DNA from 3 places in the Mesorhizobium sp. M0244 genome. Region 3 is predicted to be linked to each of the others. Evidence: predicted binding sites of a transcription regulator. Region 3 holds the regulator's gene; each other region holds the start of a gene.
The links. Region 3 encodes LexA, which represses DNA repair genes until DNA is damaged. Its sites were predicted from a motif close to TGTTCNNNNTGTGTTCNG; they were not measured.

Region 1: NKJ08_RS02510 (helicase-related protein) is a predicted target of LexA. The motif match lies at 1,190-1,207, and genes of this name have one in related genera.
Region 2: ruvC (crossover junction endodeoxyribonuclease RuvC) is a predicted target of LexA. The motif match lies at 2,876-2,893, and genes of this name have one in related genera.

What each region holds. Positions count from the first base shown of each region.
Region 1 covers NZ_JAMYSE010000002.1:54,251-58,817, reverse strand. The annotation lists gene phbB (acetoacetyl-CoA reductase) at 1-643, shown strand, start outside; gene NKJ08_RS02510 (helicase-related protein) at 1,373-4,567, shown strand, end outside.
Region 2 covers NZ_JAMYSE010000002.1:11,777-16,343, reverse strand. The annotation lists gene ybgC (tol-pal system-associated acyl-CoA thioesterase) at 1-461, opposite strand, end outside; gene ruvB (Holliday junction branch migration DNA helicase RuvB) at 610-1,650, opposite strand; gene ruvA (Holliday junction branch migration protein RuvA) at 1,694-2,314, opposite strand; gene ruvC (crossover junction endodeoxyribonuclease RuvC) at 2,325-2,834, opposite strand; gene rcdA (protease adaptor protein RcdA) at 2,993-3,520, opposite strand; gene NKJ08_RS02310 (DUF2269 family protein) at 4,098-4,567, shown strand, end outside.
Region 3 covers NZ_JAMYSE010000006.1:1,814-6,380, forward strand. The annotation lists gene NKJ08_RS06875 (ComEC/Rec2 family competence protein) at 1-2,008, shown strand, start outside; gene lexA (transcriptional repressor LexA) at 2,002-2,754, opposite strand; gene NKJ08_RS06885 (molybdopterin molybdotransferase MoeA) at 2,859-4,064, opposite strand; gene moaC (cyclic pyranopterin monophosphate synthase MoaC) at 4,064-4,567, opposite strand, start outside.

The DNA of each region.
Region 1 (4,567 bases), on a different contig from region 3:
GGTTGCCGCAAACTATGCCGGCAATGACGACGCGGCGCAGAAATTCAACGCAATGACCGGTATCCCGGTCTACAAATGGTCGGTCGCCGACTATGAGGCGTGCGCCGCCGGCGTCAAACAGATCGAGGCCGAACTCGGTCCCGTCTCGGTGCTGGTCAACAATGCCGGCATCACCCGCGATGCGATGTTCCACAAGATGACGCGCGAGCAGTGGAAAGAGGTCCTCGACACCAATCTTTCCGGCGTCTTCAACATGACGCATCCGCTGTGGGGCGGCATGCGCGACCGCAAGTTCGGCCGCGTCATCACCATCTCCTCGATCAACGGCCAGAAAGGCCAGGTCGGCCAGGTCAATTATTCGGCCTCGAAGGCCGGCGACATCGGCTTCACCAAGGCGCTGGCCCAGGAAGGTGCGCGCGCCGGCATCACCGTCAATGTGATCTGCCCCGGCTATATCGCCACCGAAATGGTCAAGGCAATGGACGAGAAGGTGCTCAACGAGCGCGTCATCCCGCAGATCCCGGTCGGCCGCCTCGGCGAGCCGGAGGAGATCGCGCGCTGCGTCGTCTTCCTCGCTTCCGACGATGCCGGTTTCATCACCGGCTCGACCATATCCGCCAATGGCGGGCAGTATATTAGCTGATAACTTTATCTTTACGTTGAGACAGATACGCGCTGGACGAAACGGGCCGCAAAACGGCCCGTTTCCATAGCAGCCTTCCCGTTGAACGATCGCGGTGCGGCACGCTGCCCCAATCCGGCACGCAAAGGTTAATGGCCGCCGCGCAGCCTGTGCAAAAGCCGTCTCACTGCCTGTGGATTCTCGGTGGAAAAGCTGTTCACGACACAACATGTTGCGGTGAACAAATCGAGAAACTTTGCCTATCGCTGATTCGTCGCCGATTCGTTCCGGCTTTGAGCGGAATGTTAACGGCGAGTGCTGAAAACACCATTGAAATGATTAAGGCGCATTAAGAAACATCAATAATTTCACAATGTTGGACGAAGCGGATTGGCCGGCCACGATCATTCACCGGCAAAGGTTAACGGAGGTGCTCGCCTGGATGCTACCTGCATGAATCGGGCCAGTTTCTGTGATTCAGCATGTGGTGAGACTCGCCGGCAGAAAACCCAGATGTAGCCGTGAACAAAACCTGAATCAACGCGAGTCTGTGATTCGTCGCTGATTCGTTCCAGACTCGTTCCAACTGTTAATCGGGAACAGATTTGCGGCTTCGAACGAACCAATCGGCCTGCCTCGGCACATTCCGCTTTCGCTTCGCGCCCGAAATCCCTATGTGTCGCCTGTCATACGCGGCCAATATGGGCGCGCTCCCGACAATGCGAGGCAGAGAGCCTTATTTCCAGGCCGATGAACATCCATCCGAAACACACTGAACCGCTGATCCTGTCGGGTCGAGACGTGACGGCCGTGCTCGGCCCGACCAACACCGGCAAGACCCATCTCGCCATCGAACGGATGGTGGCGCATGAAAGCGGCGTCATCGGCCTGCCGCTCAGGCTGCTCGCCCGCGAGGTCTATACGCGCGTCTGCGAGAAGGTCGGCGCTCACAAGGTGGCGCTCATCACCGGCGAGGAAAAGATCCAGCCGGCGGGCGCGAAATACTCGGTCTGCACGGTGGAAGCCATGCCGCGCGAGACCGATGCCGCCTTCGTTGCCATCGACGAGGTCCAGCTCGCCGGCGATCTCGAACGCGGCCACATCTTCACCGATCGCATCCTGCATCTGCGCGGCCGCCAGGAGACGCTGCTGCTCGGCGCCGCCACCATGCACGGCATCCTGCAGCGCCTGCTGCGGGGCGTGTCGGTAGTGACACGGCCACGCCTGTCGCATCTTGCCTATGTCGGCTCGAAGAAGCTGACCCGCCTGCCGCGGCGCACCGCGATCGTCGCCTTCTCGGCGGACGAGGTCTATGCCATAGCCGAGCTGATCCGCCGCCAGCAGGGCGGTGCCGCCGTCGTGCTCGGCGCGCTAAGCCCGCGCACTCGCAACGCCCAGGTGGCGCTGTTCCAGTCGGGCGACGTCGACTACCTCATCGCCACCGACGCCATCGGCATGGGCCTCAACCTCGACCTCGATCACGTCGCCTTCGCCCAGAACCGCAAATTCGATGGCTACCAGTACCGCAACCTGACCTCGGCCGAGCTCGGCCAGATTGCCGGCCGTGCCGGCCGGCATTTGCGCGACGGCACCTTCGGCGTCACCGGCCAGGTCGATCCGCTGGATGAGGAACTGGTCAAGAAGATCGAGGCGCATGATTTCGACCCGGTGAAAGTGCTGCAGTGGCGCACCGCGCACTTCGATTTCGCCAACCTCGATGCGCTGAAGCGCTCGATCGAGACCAATGCTCCGGTCGAAGGTCTGACGCGCGCACTGCCGGCAGTAGACGCGCAGGCGCTCGAGCATCTGTCGCGCGACGAGGACATCCGGGCACTCACCACCGATGCCAGGCGCGTGGCGCTGCTTTGGGAAGCCTGCGCGCTACCCGACTACAGGAAGATCGCGCCGGCCCAGCACGCCGACTTGATTGCTTCTATCTACATGGACCTTGCCAAGCATGGCCATGTCGACGAGAACTATATGGCCGAGCAGGTGCGCCGTGCCGACACCACCGAAGGCGACATCGACACGCTGTCGCACAGGATTGCCCAGATCCGCACATGGACCTTCGTTTCGAACCGGCCCGGCTGGCTGGCCGATCGGGCACACTGGCAGGAAAAGACGCGCGAAATCGAAGACAGATTGTCGGATGCGCTGCATGAGCGGTTGACGAAACGTTTTGTAGACCGCAGGACTTCCGTCCTCATGCGGCGCCTTAGAGAAAACACGATGCCTGAAGCCGAAATCAGCCCAACCGGAACCGTCCTCGTCGAAGGCCACCACGTCGGCGAGTTGCAGGGTTTCCGTTTCACTGCCGACCAGAGCGCCGGCGGCGAGGATGCCAAGGCGGTGCGGGCGGCGGCGCAGAAGGCGCTTGCCGCCGAGTTCGAGGCGCGGGCCGAGCGCTTCGGTGCCTCGGCCAATGGCGACATCGCCCTGGGTTCGGATGGCACGCTGCGCTGGATCGGCGCGCCGATCGGCACGCTGGTCGCCGGCGAAGACGCTTTGAAGCCGCGTCTCGTCCTGCTGGCCGACGAGCAACTCACCGGTCCGGCCCGCGACAAGGTTGCCGCGCGCGCCGAGCGCTTCGTCAATTTCCAGATCGAATCCCTGCTGAAGCCGCTGGTCGACCTCAAGAATGCGGAGCAGATCACCGGCATCGGCCGCGGCATTGCTTTCCAGCTCGTCGAGCATTTCGGCCTCATCAACCGTCGCGACATCGCCGACGAGATGAAGTCCCTCGACCAGGAAGGCCGCGCGGCGCTTCGCCGTCTCGGCGTGCGCTTCGGCGCCTACCACGTCTTCGTGCCGGCGCTGATCAAGCCGGCGCCGGCCGGGTTGATAACGCTGCTGTGGGCGCTGAGAAACGACGGCAAGGACAAGCCCGGCTTCGGCGATGTCGTTCACGCGCTGGCCTCCGGCCGCACCTCGGTGGTCATCGATCCGACCTTCGACAAGACTTTCTACAAGCTTGCCGGCTACCGCAATCTTGGCCGGCGTGCTGTACGCGTCGATATTCTTGAACGGCTGGCCGACCTGATCCGGCCGGCGACCAACTGGAAGCCGGGCCTCGGGCCCCGCCCCGACGGCGCCTATGACGGTCAGTCTTTCATGGTGACGCCGCCGATGATGTCTATCCTCGGCGCCACCGCCGACGACATGGAAGAGATCCTGAAGGGCCTAGGCTATCGCGCCGATGCCAAACCGGCGGCCGAGGTCAAGGCGCGGCTCGAAGCACAAGACAATGCCGCACGTGAAGCCGCCGCTGCAAAGCAGGCCGCGGACGAGGCTGCGCGGGCCGAGCAGGCGAGGATAGCGGAAGCAGCTGCCGCGGCAGAGCCACCGGCGGAGCCTTCCGAGCCCGTGTCGGATGCGGCCCCTGTTGCGGAGGCTGCGGCCGAAGCCGTAACCGAAACGGCGGCAGAGGCTGTCGCGGAAGACCAGCCGGCAGCTCCAGAAGAAGTCACGCAAGAGACCCAGCCCGCCGCCGAAGCGGCTGCTGAACCAGCGGCTGAGCCAAAGGCGGAACTTGGGGCGGAATCTGAGGCTACGACACCGGCAGAGCCGCCGGTTTTCGAAACCATGGAAACATCGCCGGCCGAACCTGCGGCGACGGCGGAAGCCGTCACCGGCGAGCCCGCTCCAGAGACCGAGGAGCCAAAACCTATCCTGTTGTGGCGGCAGGGTCGCTTCGACCAGCGCCCGCGTCATCGCCAGCAAGATAATCGTCCCCGGGACAATCATCGGGACAATCGCGCGCGTAACGGCCAGGCCGCACGCGAGGGCCGCAACGATGCGCCGGTTGTAGATGCAGACGGGCAACCGACAGGAACGCCGGGCGACCGGCCCGCCCGTCAAGGGCGCCACGATCAGCGTGACGGCGCCGGCAAGCCGCGCTTCGACCGCAGCAAATTCAAGCCCAAGCCGCAAGGCGAGGCGGGAGAG
Region 2 (4,567 bases), on a different contig from region 3:
GTTCTGAGCATGAAGGCTGCGATCCAGTCCTTGGGAAAGCGCCGCGGCCGTCCGTTCTCACCGACGATCGCCGCTTCGACCCGCGCCTCGACCAGCACTTCGCTGCCGCGCTTCAATTGCTGCGCCATGACGATCCGCGCGCCGGAAATCTCTTCGGTGCGTGTGTCAATGGTCAGGATGTCGTCCATGCGGGCCGAACCGCGGAAATCGATCTCCATGCGCCGCACCACCCAGACTATTTTCTCGCCATGCTTGCCCTGGGCAAGCTCGGTGTGGTGGACGCCGGCCAGCCGCAGATAATCGGAACGGCCGCGCTCGAAGAATTCGAGATAGCGCGCGTGATAGACGACGCCGGAGAAATCGGTGTCGGCATAATAGACGCGCGCCATCAATCGATGGCCGAATTCCGTCAGCGCGCCGGAAAGCCCGGCGGACAATGCCGTGTCACCATGATCGTCCATTGCGCTGTCCTTTTGGTCCCGACCAGCACCTGTTTTTGGCACCATCTGTTTTGCGCATAGACCGGCGATGATCAAGACCTGGAGGGCGAGGCTGTTTTTCGCTGGCGGCGTTGCCGTTTCCGGAGACTATCGGCAACGAAGCCGCAAGCTAGGGCTCCTCCTGGAACAGGCTGATCTGCTGCTGCGCTAGGTCCTTCGGCGCGTCGAGGCCGAGATGCCGCCAGGCATTGGCCGCCAGCACGCGGCCGCGCGGTGTGCGCTGGATGAAGCCCTGCTGGATCAGAAAGGGTTCGATGATGTCCTCGATGGCATCGCGTGGCTCGGAAAGCCCGGCAGCGATGGTCTCGATGCCGACCGGCCCGCCGCCGAAATTCCGGGCGATCATCGACAGATAGCGGCGGTCGAGCGCGTCGAGGCCGAGCCCGTCGACCTCCAGCCGCGTCAGCGCCTCGTCGGCGATCTTGCGGTCGACATGGCCGTCGCCGGCAACGCTGGCGAAGTCGCGCACCCGGCGCAACAGCCGGCCGGCGATGCGCGGCGTGCCGCGCGCCCGCCGGGCGATCTCCAAGGCACCGTCGTCGCCGAGCGGCATGGCAAGGATGCGGGCGCCGCGCCGCACGATCTGCTCGAGTTCCTCGACCGAGTAGAAATTGAGCCGCACCGGAATGCCGAACCGGTCGCGCAGCGGGTTGGTCAAAAGGCCGAGCCGGGTGGTGGCGGCGACAAGCGTGAAGCGGGCCAGGTCGATCTTGACCGAGCGCGCCGCCGGCCCCTCGCCGATGATCAGGTCGAGCTGGAAATCTTCCATCGCCGGATAGAGGATTTCCTCGACCGCCGGGTTGAGCCGGTGGATCTCATCGATGAACAGCACGTCACGGTCTTCGAGGTTGGTGAGCAGCGCCGCCAAGTCGCCGGCCTTGGCGATGACCGGACCGGAGGTCGAGCGGAAATTGACGCCGAGCTCGCGCGCCATGATTTGCGCCAGCGTCGTCTTGCCGAGGCCGGGCGGGCCGACGAACAACACGTGGTCGAGCGCTTCGCTGCGGCCCTTGGCGGCCTCGATGAACACTTTGAGATTCGCCCGCACCGCCGCCTGGCCGACGAAGTCACCAAGCGTCTGCGGCCGCAAGGTCTGCTCGGCGTCCTCGCCGCGTTTGTCGGGAGCAATGAGGCGTGGCGAAAGGCTCATGCCGCTTTCCTTGCACAAGGCAAGGTGCGGGACAAGCAACGTCTCACCGTGCCAGCTCCTTCAGCCCGAACCGGATCAGCTTCGACGCGTCCGCCTCCTCGCCTGCCGTCTTCAGCGCCGCCGCCACCGCATTGGCGGCGGTGTCGCGCGAATAACCGAGATTGACCAGCGCCGAGACGGCGTCGGTGATCGGCGCCGAAGCGACGCCCTCGCCGAGCTCCTGCTTCAGGCCGATGGTGCCGGACGCAGTGCCCGCATAGGCCGGCGCCTTGTTCTTCAATTCGGTAACGATGCGCTCCGCCACCTTCTTGCCGACGCCGGGCGCGCGGCTGACCATGGCGATATCGCGCAACGCAATTGCGTTGGCGAGGTCGGCCGGCGCCAGCGTCGAGAGAATTGCCAGCGCGACCTTGGCGCCGACGCCCTGCACATTGTTCATCAACAGCCGGAACCACTCGCGCTCCAGCACCGACTGGAATCCATAGAGCCGCAGCATGTCCTCGCGCACATAGGTCTCGATGAACAGCACCACTGCCTCGCCCGGCCGCGGCAATGCCGCCAGCGTGCGCGCCGAGCAATAGGCGACATAGCCGACGCCATGCACGTCGACGATGCAGAAATCCTCGTCGATCTCGTCCAGCGTGCCTTTTAGCTTGCCGATCATGCCTGATACCTCATGCCAGCGCCGCCATCCTGTAGGCGATGCTCTGCCGGTGATGCGCGTGACAGATGGCGATGGCCAGCGCGTCGGCGGCGTCGTCGGTGTCGAAAGTCGCCTTCGGCATCAGCACCTTGACCATCATGTGGATCTGTTTCTTGTCGCCATGGCCGACGCCGATCACCGCCTTCTTGACGGCGTTTGGCGCATATTCGGCAACGACAAGGCCGGCACGCGCCGGCACCAGCATGGCGATGCCGCGTGCCTGGCCGAGTTTGAGCGTCGCCACGGCATCCTTGTTGACGAAGGTCTGCTCGACCGCCGCCTCGTGCGGCATCGCGGCATGCAGGATCTCGACAAGCCCGTCATGCAATTGGCAAAGACGCACCGCCAGCGTTGCCTTGTCGTCGGACCGCACGGTGCCGGAAGCGACGAAGCGCAGCGAATTGCCGAGGCTTTCGACGATGCCCCAGCCGGTGCGCCTAAGTCCCGGATCGATGCCGATGATGCGAATCGCTTCCCCCATCCGCCAACTTTACCCCCGGCAGACAGCGATGCCAGCGAAATGTGAACAAACCAGAAACAGGCGAGAACCGAAGCGGAGCGGACTTTTAGATCCGTGAGCATCGGAAGCGCAGAAAACCGCGCCAGGTGTCCGTCAGAGTAGAATTATCAAGCAGCCTGTCAGCCGCGGGCGAAAGCCGTGTTCAGCAGCGTGATCTGGTCGGAGACCGGATTGAGGCGACGGCTCGACGGCGGCACCTCGGCGAGGCCGCCATAGATCTCCTCGTCCATGCGGCGCACCAGCGCCTGCAGGCGCAGCGACCGGTTGACGAGGTCGACGAAATCCTTCGGCAGTTCGGCCCAGCCGGGCGCCTCCTCATGCGCGGAGGCGGTGTCGAGACGCACCTTGGATTTTTCGGAGGCGACCTGATCGCGGGTCATCTCGCCGGAATTCGCCGCCCGCTGCAAAAGCAGCCACGAGGCGACCTGCATCAGCCTTGTGGTCAGCCGCATCGATTCGGCCGCATAAAGTGTCGCCGCCAGCCTCGACAGCTTCTTGGCCTCGGCCCGGCCCTTGCCGTCGAGATATTCGGCCGCCTGCTCGACCAGGCCCATGCCTTCCTGATAGAGCGGCTTGAAGGATTGGGAGAAAACCCGGCGCTCCGCCAGTTTGATGGTTTTCGCGCCGGCCTTCGAAGGCTCGTTCATTTGCTACGCCCCTGCACTTGCCTAACAGCCGGCCGATTTGGCTCTTGGCCGTCACATCCGGCAGCCTAAACGACTGAAGCTTGAAAATGCGCTTCGCCGGCAGCGAAGGCAAGCACATGTTTAACAAACGGTTAACGGCCCCATTTGACGCCAAGGGCTCCTTGCCGACGAACAAAAAAAGAGCCGCGGATAAGGCGGCTCTCAGGAGTTTAACAGGGAGGCGTCAAACAAAGTGGCTCCAACCACTCGGTAAGAATCCAGATCACTGGATGGGCATAGTAAACGCCTGTAAAGCTTAACGAAGCCTTAACGAAGGGCATATTTTTCGATCAAGCGCCCAGCATCTGTGCCGTAACAGCACAGCCGACCGGCTAAGGATCGTTTGCAACACCGGCTGGAAAGTGGAGCAACGCGCTTGCGCAATGGTTCCTCCAGATCGTGACCGACATACCGAAACAAAACCGCCCTCCGCGCGACATCGTTCCGAAACAGGCGCCGCGCTAAACGCCCGCTCCTCGCAACGAGGCGGAGCAAACCTTGCGCTCCGGCAATCATCAAATTTCTCAAGGAGCGAACCATGGACTGGTACTCGGTCGTTAAATTTCTGCACATCGTCTCGGCGATCCTCTGGGTCGGCGGCGGCTTCACGCTGATGCTGCTTGCGGTCCGCGCCGATCGCGCTGGAAACGTCGAAGGCATGCTGCAGGCGATGCGCGCCACCGGCGAGCTCGGCAACCGGTTCTTCGCGCCGATGTCGATGCTGACGTTGCTCTTCGGCCTCATCATGTGCGGCTTCTGGGTCGGCTTTTCCGATCTGTGGGTGCTGATCGGCCTTGCCGGTTATGCGACGACCTTCTGCATCGGCATGTTCGTCTTCAAGCCGACTGCCGACCGCATGGCCGGTATGATCGCCAAGGATGGCGTGACGCCGGCAGTGCTTGCCCAGGGCCAGCGCGTTCTCAATGCTGCGCGCTTCGACTATTCGGTGATGCTCGTGATCATCGCCGACATGGTGCTGAAGCCGACGCTGCACGACATCACCATTCT
Region 3 (4,567 bases):
CGTGCTTGCCGCCAAGTTCGAGACCTGGCGTGTCGGAACGCATATGCTCGGTTCCGAAATCTCGACGCGGCTGACGGGTCGCGTCGTGTCGTTCGAGCCCATGGCGAGCGGCCGCATCAGGCTGACGATCGACGTGATCTCGACCGCCCGGCCGACACTGCGCTACATGCCGGAACGGGTCCGCGTTTCGGCGATGAAGATACCGGCTGAGCTGACCGCAGGTTCCGAGATCACCGGCTATGTGCGGCTGCTGCCGCCGACCGGCCCGGTGCGGCCCGACAGCTACGACTTCTCCTTCGACAGCTATTTTGCCGGTATCGGCGGCAGCGGCTTTTTCCTCGGCAATCCAAAAGTCGTGCCGTCGGGCGGCATGCCGCTTGCTGCGCGGCTTTCTTCGGCGGTCGAGGATGCCCGCGAATCGATCGCCGACCATATCCGCAGCCGCATCGGCGGCGCCGAGGGGGAAATTGCAGCCGCGCTGATCGTCGGCGTGCGCGCCGGCATTCCCGAGGAGATCAACGAAGCGATGCGGCGTACCGGCATCTACCACATCATCTCCATCTCAGGGCTGCATATGGCGTTGGTCGCCGGCACCATCATGGCCCTCCTGCGCGGCGCCTTTGCGCTGTTTCCCAACTTCTCATCGCGACGGCCGGTCAAGAAATATGCCGCAGCCGCCGCGCTTTTTTCGATTGCGGCGTACCTCGTCTTTTCCGGCATCGTGGTGGCGGCCGAACGCAGCTTCATCATGCTGGCGGTGATGCTTATCGCCGTGCTGTTCGACCGGGCCGCGCTCACCATGCGCAATCTGGCGATCTCGGCCATCGCGGTCATCCTGGTGTCGCCGCACGAGGTGGTCGGTCCGAGTTTCCAGATGTCCTTCGCCGCGACTGCGGCCCTTGTCGGCGCCTATGCCGGCTGGTCCGATTACCGCGCCGGCAGGGCCACCACGCCGCCACCGCGGCGGTCGCCGCTACGCTTCGCCACCCGAAAGGTTCTGTTGGGCATGGGCGGCCTCGCGATGACCTCGATCATTGCAGGGGGCGCCACGGCGCTTTTCGCTATATGGCATTTCCAGCGCGTGGCGCCGCTCAGCCTGTTCGCCAATCTGGCGATCATGCCCATTGTCTCGCTGGTCGTCATGCCTTGCGCGGTCCTCAGCGCGCTGGCGATGCCGTTCGGCGCGGATGGGCCTTTCCTCTATGTGATGGGCAAGGGGCTGACGGCGATGATCGCCCTGTCCGGATGGATCTCCGAGCGCTCGCCGATCGACGCGGTCGGGCTGATTTCGCTGAGATCGGTCCTTCTGGTGACGATCGGTCTCATAATTGCCAGCATGGCCACGACCTGGCTGCGGCTCGCGGCACTTCCTTTCGCGCTCGCCGGCTTGCTGACGACTACGCAGACGCGCGCACCCGACGTATTGATCTCGGAGGACGCACGGCTGGTCGCGCTGCCGATCGGCAGCGGTGAACTCGCGGTCAACCGAGCACGCCCGAATGAATTCACCATCGACAACTGGAAACGCGCCCTGACCTCCGAGGCCATCGTCGCGCCGGAAACACCGGGAAAGAACGACCCGCAATTCGACATTGCCGACCCAGCCGATCTGCCAGCGGGCATGCCTTTCATTTGCACGGAGGGCCTCTGCCTTGCCCGCCATCCATCCGGTGCGATTGTCGCGCAAGCCAAGGACCGGGATACTGCGCGGCCAGCCTGTGCTTTTGCCAGTTTGATCGTCATCGACGACGCCACCGCCCATAACCCCTGCTACTACGACCGGCTGGTCCTCGTCGTCACCAAACGGCAACTGGCGCGCGCGGGAAGTGCCGCCGTGTATTTCGATCCACAAGCGGCAACGCGCGCAGAAATCCGCTTCGCGGTCGAAAAATCATACCGGCCCTGGCATATGCAGCGGAAGTTTTCACGCGAGGCCAGAGGCCTGCCGCCATATCGCAAGGCCGACAAGCCTAAAGCCGGCACCACACCCAAGGGCGCAACTCAGTAGCGGCGGATCAGCCCGACGAGTTTGCCTTGCACCTTGACCCTGTCTGGCCCGAAGATGCGCGTCTCATAGGCCGGATTAGCGGCTTCCAGGGCGATCGAGGCGCCCTTGCGGCGGAACCGCTTCAGCGTCGCTTCCTCCTCGTCGACCAGAGCCACCACGATCTCACCGGGGCTCGCCGTATCGGCATTGCGGATGATGACCGTGTCGCCGTCGAAAATGCCGGCCTCGATCATCGAATCGCCTTTGACCTCAAGCGCATAATGCTCGCCGCCCATGATCATGTCCGGCGGCACGGAGATCGAATGCGTCTGGTGCTGGATGGCGTCGATCGGCACACCGGCGGCGATGCGGCCCATCACCGGGATCGACACGGCGACGACGACATCGTCGTCATTGCCGGCTGCAGGGACGCGCGACGATGTCGGCTTGCCTTGCCGTCCCAGGCTGCCCTGCCCAGGACCGCCTTGCCCAAGACTGCCCTGGATGACGCTCGGCGAGAACTTGCGTGCCGCATTGAGGCCTGGGGCGATCGAGTCGGGCAGGCGCAGCACCTCCAGGGCACGGGCCCGGTTGGGCAAACGGCGAATGAAGCCGCGCTCCTCCAGCGCCGTTATCAGCCGGTGGATTCCTGATTTGGAAGCCAGGTCGAGCGCTTCCTTCATCTCGTCGAAGGAGGGCGGGATACCGCTTTCCTTAAGCCTTTCGTGGATGAACATCAGCAGTTCGTGTTGTTTGCGTGTCAGCATAGCGACCCCCAACAGAATCAGAAAAACAAACCCAGAACAAACACTATCTGTTCCATTTGTGTTCCGCAACTGTTTAAAGTTTAATGAATGTGTTGACGGTTTGTTCAGCGTAACATCAGCACGTCGCAGGGAGCATCCGCCGCCGCGGCGGGTGCGAACGGTGCGCGAACGATCAGCCCGTTCGCATCGGCCAGCATTTTCAGCATTGAGGAATCCTGAATGCCGAACGGCGTCGCCACCAGCGTGCCGGCGTCGTGCCTGACAACAGCCCGCACATAATCCTGCCTGAGATCATTGGCCGGCATGGCAGCGCCGAGCCGCGCCCGACGTATATCCTGCTGAAAGGCCCGGCCGCCGAGCCGCGCCAGCAGCGGCTTCAGGAAGAGCTGGGTGCCGACCAGGCTTGCCACCGGATTGCCGGGCAGGCCGATGCAGCGGATGTCGCCCAGCCGCCCGAACATCAGCGGCTTGCCGGGCCGCATGGCGATCTTCCAGAAATCGAGGGTCATGCCTTGCCCGGTCAGCACGTCATGGACGAAGTCGTGGTCACCGACCGAGGCACCACCCAGCGTGACGATGACATTCGCGCCGGCCTTCACCGCCTTTGTCACCAGCGCAGCGATCGCCTCCTTGCGGTCCGGCGCGATGCCGAGATCGAGCGCGCGCGCGCCGACCGACTGTGCGGCGGCGGCGACGCCATAGGCGTTTGACGAGATGATCTGGTCGGGGCCAAGCTCGCTGCCCGGCGGCAGCAATTCGTCGCCGGTGGCGATGATGGCGACCAGCGGCCGCTTGACCACGCAGACCTCGGGGTGGTTGGCCGATGCTGCCAGTGACAAGGCCGCCGGATCTAGCAGGCGGCCCTGGCCCAGCAGGACGTCGCCCTTGGCGAAATCAAGCCCGAGGCGGCGGATGTTGCGCCCTTGCACCGTCGGCTCCGTCACTTCGACGCTGCCGCCGCCGAGGTCGCGGACGTTCTCCTGGATGACGATGGTGTCGGCGCCTTCGGGAAGCGGCGCGCCGGTAAAGATGCGTACGGCTTGCCCTTGCTGCACCGCCCCGGCAAAGCCGCGTCCGGCTGGCGCCATGCCGATCACCGAAAGCTTTGCTGGTAGGGACGCGATATCGGCGGCCCGCACGGCATAGCCGTCCATGGCGGAGGCATTGAACGGCGGCTGGGTGCGGAGCGCCACAACCGGCTCCGCCAGCACGCGGTCTGCGGCATCCAGCAGTGCGACGCGTTCGCCCGGCAGCGCTGCTGCGCCGTGCAGCAGGCGCTCGAGCGCCTCGGCAACTGGGACCAGCGCCATTATCGGCCCGCCCCGGTGGTCCCATCTCCGGTGACCCCGGTGACCTTGTAGTCGCCGGATTTGCCGCCGGTCTTTTCAACCAGCCTGATGCCGGAGATAACCATGGCACGGTCGACCGCCTTGGCCATGTCATAGATCGTCAGGCAAGCTACCGAGACGGCCGTGAGCGCCTCCATCTCGACTCCGGTCTTGCCGGTAACGCGGGTCAGTGCTGTCACCTTCAGGCCGGGCAGCGCCGCGTCCGGCTCGATATCGACGGATATCTTGGTCAGCAGCAGCGGATGACAGAGCGGGATCAATTCATGCGTCTTCTTGGCCGCCATGATACCGGCGATGCGCGCGGTGCCCAGGACATCGCCCTTCTTGGCATCGCCGGCGAGGATCATGTCCAGCGTCTCGGGCCGCATCGAGACGAAGCCCTCTGCGACTGCCGTGCGCACCGTCTCAGCCTTGTCGCCGACATCGACCATGTTGGCTTCGCCCTGTGCGCCAAGATGGGTGAG